2 regions of the Micrococcus sp. 63XJN7_6_ISO-PGPR-S23-444 genome follow, and region 2 is predicted to be linked to the other one. Evidence: riboswitches for the same ligand, from Rfam matches in the RefSeq annotation. Region 2 holds a riboswitch; the other holds the start of a gene.

Region 1 (3,390 bases), 1.0 Mb from region 2:
ACCCGCGTGGCGGTCGTCGTGCTCGCCCTCGCGCTGCTGCGCGGGGCGTACCACCTGTACCAGGGGATCGGGCCGGGCGTGGGCAACGCCCTGATGGGCGTGGTGTTCGCGCTCGTGTTCCTGCGGGTGCGCCGGGTGATGCCGCTGGTCATCGCGCACACGCTGCTGGACGCCGTCGGGTTCGTCGGCTACCCGCTGCTGGCGCGGGCGGGGCTGCTCGGCTGAGCGGCCCCGCCCCCGCGCTCAGAGCGTGACCTCGCCCTTCGGGGTGCGGAAGGTGACCGAGACGATGCCCGGGGTGCCGGAGGGCGCGACGTACTCGATGTTCACGTCCTGGACCTGGCCGTCCTCGTCGTCGCCGAGCCACTCGGCGAGGCGCTCGGGGGAGCCGGCGATGTTCAGGCGCTCGATGGTGGCCTGCGGCTCGGCCGCCTGCGAGGGGTGCATGTCCTCCTGACCGTCGGCCCAGCGCAGGATGAACGGCAGCTGCGGGTCCGCGAGGGTTCCCTTGACGCCGATCTGCCGCCAGGACAGCTCCCGGCCGTCCGGGAAGCGACGGTTGCCGGGGACGGCCTCACGGCCGAGGCGGCGCTCGAACCGGCCGATGTCCGTGGTGGCCACCGCCCAGCTCATCCAGCCGCCGCCCTGCTCGGTGCGGGCGCGCACGAGCTGGCCGAACGGCGCGCTGAGGGAGGCCGGGTGGTCCAGGGCCTCGACGACCTCCAGATACTGCCTGCCCGCCATGGGGAACAGGGCGTTCTGCGTGCCGAAGCGGGGGTGGACACCGCCCTTGATCCGCTCGATGCCCAGCGTCTCGGCGATGCGGGCGACCGTGGCGTCCAGGCCCTCGGGGCCGGCGGCGTAGGACACGTGGTCCATGCGACAGGTGTGCACTGCGCTGTTCCTCTCCGTTCCCGGGCTGCCCCGGGGGTTGACCTGGTGCGAGTCGCGGGGCGTCGAGCCCTTGACGGGTCGGGCGCCCCGTGCGGAGAGCGTATCCGCGGGTGACACGCGTGACGAAATCGTGGCGGGGCGGCGGGCTACACTCGGAGGCACGGTCACGAGAGTCAGCAACAGGCCCCGGCATGCTGACCGGCAACCCTCCTTCCGCGGTGGGGTGCCCCGGGTGACGACCAGGCCGGCCCCACAACGGACGCCGGCAAGCGCGGGCCGATCCCACGGCCCCTCTCGACGGCGCCGGGTCATCTCCGGCACCCCGACGACGCCGGTCCCCGGATCGGCACGTCGGCCGGCGGGCGGGGCGGCCGGGTCCGGCCCCTGAACCCTTCAGGAGGGTCCGCCATGACCGACCAGCCCACCCCGACCCCCGACGCCTGGGGCTTCTCCACCGCGCAGGTCCACGCGGGCGTCGCCGTCGGCCAGCACGCCTTCGGTGCGACCGCCCTGCCGATCTTCCAGACCACCTCGTACGACTTCCCGTCCGCCCAGGTGGCCGCGGACCGGTTCGCGCTCAAGGACCTCGACCCGCTCTACACCCGCATCGGCAACCCGACGCAGGGCCCGGTGGAGGAGAAGATCGCCGCGCTCGAGGGCGGTGTGGGCGCGCTGCTGCTGGCCTCCGGTCAGGCGGCGACGACGTTCGCGATCCTCAACCTCGCCGGCGCCGGCGACCACGTGGTCGCCTCGGCCAGCCTCTACGGCGGCACGCAGAACCTGTTCAAGCACACCCTCGCCAAGGTCGGCGTCGAGACGACGTTCGTGGCCGACCCGGACGACCTCGAGTCCTGGCGCGCCGCCGTCCGGCCGAACACCAAGGCGTTCTTCGGCGAGACCCTCGGCAACCCGCGCGGCGACGTCCTGGACGTGCGCGCCGTCGCCGACGCCGCCCACGAGGCCGGCGTGCCGCTGATCGTGGACAACACGCTGGCCACCCCGTACCTGCTGCGGCCGATCGAGCACGGCGCCGACGTCGTCACCCACTCCGCCACGAAGTACCTCGGCGGGCACGCCGCGGCCATCGCGGGCGTGATCGTCGACGCCGGCACGTTCGACTACGCGCAGCACGCCGAGCGCTTCCCCGGCTTCAACGAGCCGGACGAGTCCTACCACGGCCTCGTCTACGCGCGGGACCTCGGGGTGGGCTCGCCGCTCGGCGCCAACCTGGCCTTCATCCTGAAGGCGCGCGTGCAGCTGCTGCGCGACTACGGCTCGGCCATCTCCCCGTTCAACGCCTTCCTGGTGAACCTCGGCCTGGAGACCCTGTCCCTGCGCATGGAGCGGCAGGTGGCCAACGCGGCCGCGGTGGCGGGCTGGCTGGAGGGTCGCGACGACGTCGAGCACGTGGTCTACGCCGGCCTGGAGTCCAGCCCGTGGCACGAGCGCGCCCAGCGCTACCTGCCGAAGGGCGCGGGCGCGTTCGTCTCCTTCGAGATCGCGGGCGGCCGCGAGGCCGGGGCCGCGTTCGTGGACGGGCTCACCCTGCACCACCACGTGGCCAACATCGGCGACGTCCGCTCGCTCGTGGTGCACCCGGCCTCGACCACCCACTCCCAGCTCACCGACGACGAGCAGCGCGCCGCCGGCGTCACCCCCGGCCTGGTGCGGCTCTCGCTCGGCGTGGAGGACATCGAGGACATCCTCGCCGACCTCGAGCGCGGCTTCGCGGCCGCCGCTCGCCGCGGCGACGACGACGCGGGGGAGCGGGCATGACCGCCGTTGCCACGCGTCCGTCGCGCACCGCGCTGCCCCGCGGCGGCCGCCACCGTCTGCGGGTCGGCGAGCTGCGCACCGAGACCGGCGGGCTGCTGCCCGACGTCGAGCTGACCTACGAGACCTGGGGCACCCTCGCCGCCGACGGCTCCAACGCCGTGCTCGTGCTGCACGCCCTCACCGGCGACGCGCACGTGGCCGCGCACGAGGAGGACCCGACGCCGGGCTGGTGGGACGCCCTCGTCGGCCCGGGCCGCGCCGTGGACACGGACCGGTGGTTCGTGGTCGCCCCCGCCATGATCGGCGGCTGCCACGGCTCCACCGGGCCCTCGACGCCGGCCCCCGACGGGCGGCCCTGGGGCTCCCGGTTCCCGTTCCTCACGCTGCGGGACGCGGTCGAGGCCGAGCGGCGCCTGGCCGACCACCTCGGGATCGGCGCCTGGCGTGCCGTGATCGGCGGATCGATGGGCGGGGCCCGCGCCCTCGAGTGGGCCGCGACCCACCCCGCGCGCGTCGCCGGGGTGGGCGTGCTGGCCGCCACCGCGGCCTCCTCCGCCGACCAGATCGCGTGGGGCCAGGCGCAGACCGCGGCCATCCGCCTCGACCCGGACTTCCAGGGCGGCGACTACTACCCCGGCCCCGGCCCCGTGGCCGGCCTGGGCATCGCCCGGCGCATCGCCCACACCACCTACCGCACGGCGGGCGAGCTCGGCCAGCGGT
Region 2 (3,390 bases):
TGCTCGCCGCGTGCGCGCTGCTGGGCGTGGACGAGGTCTACGCGGCCGGCGGCGCCCAGGCCGTGGCCATGCTGGCGCACGGCGTCCAGGACGACGACGGCGGGTGGCTCTGCGCGCCCGTCGACCTGGTGACGGGGCCCGGCAACGTGTACGTGGCCGCCGCGAAGCGCGCCCTGCAGGGCGTGATCGGCGTGGACGCCGAGGCCGGGCCGAGCGAGATCGCCGTGATCGCGGACGGCACCGCCCGCGCCGACTGGGTGGCCGCGGACCTGATCAGCCAGTCCGAGCACGACCCGCTAGCCGCCTCCGTGCTCATCACGGACTCCGAGGACCTGCTCCGGGACGTGCTGGCGGCGATCGAGGCGCAGGTGCCCGGGGCGTTCCACGAGGATCAGATCCGCGAGGCCCTCACCGGCCCCCAGTCCGGCGTGCTGCTGGTGCGGGACATGGACCAGGCCGTGGAGGTCTCCGACCGCTACGCCACCGAGCACCTCGAGATCCAGACGCGCGACCCCGAGGCCCTCGTGGGGCGCATCCGCAACGCTGGCGCCGTGTTCGTGGGCCCGTACGCCCCCGTGCCGCTGGGCGACTACTCGGCCGGGTCCAACCATGTGCTCCCCACCTCGGGGACGGCCCGGCACTCCTCCGGTCTGAACACCGTGACGTTCCTGCGCCTGCAGCAGCGCATCCGCTACACGGAGACCGGGCTCGAGGAGGTCGCGGACGGGATCGGCGTGCTGGCCGAGGACGAGCGCCTGCCCGCGCACGGCGCCGCGATCCGCGCCCGCTTCGCGTGAGGGGGCGGGCGTGAGCGGCGTCCGCATCGACGCGTGGCTGTGGGCCGTGCGGCTGTACAAGACCCGGTCCGCGGCCACTGCGGCCGTGCGCGCAGGCCACGTGCGCATCGACGGCGAGCCCGTGAAGGCGGCGACGCCCGTCGTCGTCGGGAACCGGGTGCGGGTGCGCCAGGACGGAGGCGAGCGGATCCTCGAGGTCACGGGGCTGATCGCCAAGCGGGTGGGCGCCCCCGTGGCCCGGCAGCAGTACGTGGACCACTCCCCGCCGCCCGTGCCGCGTGAGCTGCTCGCGGTGCCGTACCGCGAGCGGGGCGCGGGCCGGCCCACCAAGCGGGACCGCCGGCAGCTGGACGCGCTGCGCGGCCGCGACCGACGCTGAGCGTCTCAGTCCTCCCCGCGCCGTCATCCGCCGTCGTGATGGCGGCCTCATGCGGAGGGTGCGGTCAGCACCATCCGGAACGGCTTGTCATTGTCCACCGTGACGGTGAACGTCATCGGCCCCGCCTCATCCACGGGGGGAGTCGCCGCCGACCAGCCGCCGCACAGCGCCTCCGATCCGGCCATCCAGGTCTTCGTTCCCCCGCCACCCCGTGAGGTCAGGATCTCCGTCTCACCGGTGGCATCCGAAGGACACAACACGATGACCCGAAGGACCGCACCCTGTTGAGCGTCCACGGTGATCTGCTGTGTGCCCGTCCCGACCGCCTCCTCCAGGACGGACTCCTTCTCCGGGTCGAGATGGTCCGCATCCGGATGCCGGCGCGTGTACTCGACCAACGTCATCCCGTCCTCCTCGAACAGCGCGGCGGGGAGTGCTTCTTCACCGGCGGGCGACGACGCGGACGAACCGGTGGCGGAGGCCGACCCGGTTGCCGAGGGGGCCGCTGACGTCGGGGTGACGGAGGACGCCGCAGCGGTGGAAGCATTCGCGGTGGAGGAGACGCTGCCCTGGGAAGCGGAGCATCCCGAAATGGCGGTACCGAGGAGAGCCGCGACGACCACGGCGGTCGACAATGCCGCGAGCTTCTTCTCGATGTCCATCCGCATGATCCGGTCCCTCTCGGAGAACCGACTGCGGGGCCGGAGGCCGCGGTCTCGAGCTCCCCCCTCTCGAGTGGCTTGATCCTGGCCGGCGATGCGCGGTGTGTCAAGCATCACATCGGGCAGCTCGGATGACGCCGCGCGACTGCCGCGCTTTGACCACCCCACGGACCCCTCCGTAGGCTGGCCCCAGAATCACGAGTTCCCGTCATTCACGGCCCTGGCCGGCGGGACGGCAACCCTCTCACGCAGTAGTGGGGTGCTCCAGGTGATGATTCGGCCCCTCGGACACCCCGGCGGGCAAGTACCGCGCCTCCGCGGATCCGGGCGATCCGCGTTCCCGCCGTCTGCGGAGCCGCGTCAGTCATCGGAAGAGGACGCGCGCCATGACCCTGACCCACGAACCCCACACCGCCGCGTGGGACACCGACCTGTCCCTCGGCAACCTCCGTTCCGGCCTCTCGGCCTTCCCCACCGGGGTCGTCGCGCTGGCAGGCCTCGCCGACGGCGTCCCCGAGGTGATGGTCTCCTCCTCCTTCGGCGTGGGCATCTCCTGGGAGCCGGCCCTCGTGTCCTTCTCCGCGCAGAACAGCTCCCGCACCTGGCCGCGCCTGCGCCGGGCCGGGGCGATCGGCGTCTCCCTGCTCGCGGCGGACCAGACGCCGCTGTGCCGCCAGCTGGCCTCCCGCGAGGGCGACCGCTTCGCCGGTCTCGACGTGCACCGCAGCCCGCACGACGCCCTGCTGATCGGGGGCTCCTCGCTCTGGCTCGAGACGCGGGTGCACGCCGAGGTCCCGGCGGGCGACCACACGGTGGTGCTGCTGGAGGTGACGGCCTTGGCGGATCACACGGACGCCGCTCCCCCGGCCGCCCTGCACCGCAATCTCTTCCACGGCCTGCGCGCGCTCTGAGCGAACTCCAGGTGAACAATCGGGCCCCTGGTTCCCGGTCGGCGAGATCCGTGCAATGATGGAGCCTGAAGTTGATCAAGCTGTATCCCGCCATCTTCACTGCTCGTCAGCCCGGCATCGCCGGCGTCGATGAGTGTTGGGCAAGCGGTTCAGTCTCGCCGCTTCACCCGCGTCCCACATCCGGGCCGCGGTCCAACACCGCCACCGCACCGCGGGGGCACATCGAAAGGACACCATCATGGCTGTCGGTACTGTCAAGTGGTTCAACGCTGAGAAGGGCTACGGCTTCATCGCCCCCGAGGACAACTCCGCGGACGTGTTCGTGCACTTCTCCGCCATCCAGGGCGGGGGCTTCAAGGAGCTCCAGGAGAACGACCGCGTCGAGTTCGAGACCCAGGACGGCCCCAAGGGCCTCCAGGCCGCCAACGTGACGAAGCTCTGATCTTCGCCTGACGCACGGCTTCCGACGCCCCCGGTCCGCACGGACCGGGGGCGTCGTCGTGTGTCAGGCGTCCACGCCCCGCCGCGCACTGCGCCGCACTCCGCCGTACGCCCGTTCGACCGCGGCGCTGCGACATCACCGCAGGGCTGCACTGCGGTGATGTCGCTGAGGCGCGGTCCTCCGGGGTGGGCCTCGTCCT

What was found. A riboswitch is a leader RNA that binds a small molecule or an ion and turns the genes downstream of it on or off. The one in region 2 is predicted to bind S-adenosylmethionine.
Region 1: another riboswitch for S-adenosylmethionine. It lies ahead of AC3RJ9_RS02745 (bifunctional o-acetylhomoserine/o-acetylserine sulfhydrylase); the one in region 2 lies ahead of AC3RJ9_RS09110 (flavin reductase family protein).

What each region holds. Positions count from the first base shown of each region.
Region 1 is NZ_CM176516.1:598,425-601,814, forward strand. It holds gene AC3RJ9_RS02735 (CPBP family intramembrane glutamic endopeptidase) at 1-225, shown strand, start outside; gene AC3RJ9_RS02740 (VOC family protein) at 244-879, opposite strand; SAM riboswitch class IV at 1,057-1,172, shown strand; gene AC3RJ9_RS02745 (bifunctional o-acetylhomoserine/o-acetylserine sulfhydrylase) at 1,303-2,670, shown strand; gene metX (homoserine O-acetyltransferase MetX) at 2,667-3,390, shown strand, end outside.
Region 2 is NZ_CM176516.1:1,980,205-1,983,594, forward strand. It holds gene hisD (histidinol dehydrogenase) at 1-797, shown strand, start outside; gene AC3RJ9_RS09100 (RNA-binding S4 domain-containing protein) at 808-1,176, shown strand; gene AC3RJ9_RS09105 (hypothetical protein) at 1,224-1,838, opposite strand; SAM riboswitch class IV at 2,032-2,151, shown strand; gene AC3RJ9_RS09110 (flavin reductase family protein) at 2,225-2,749, shown strand; gene AC3RJ9_RS09115 (cold-shock protein) at 2,988-3,191, shown strand.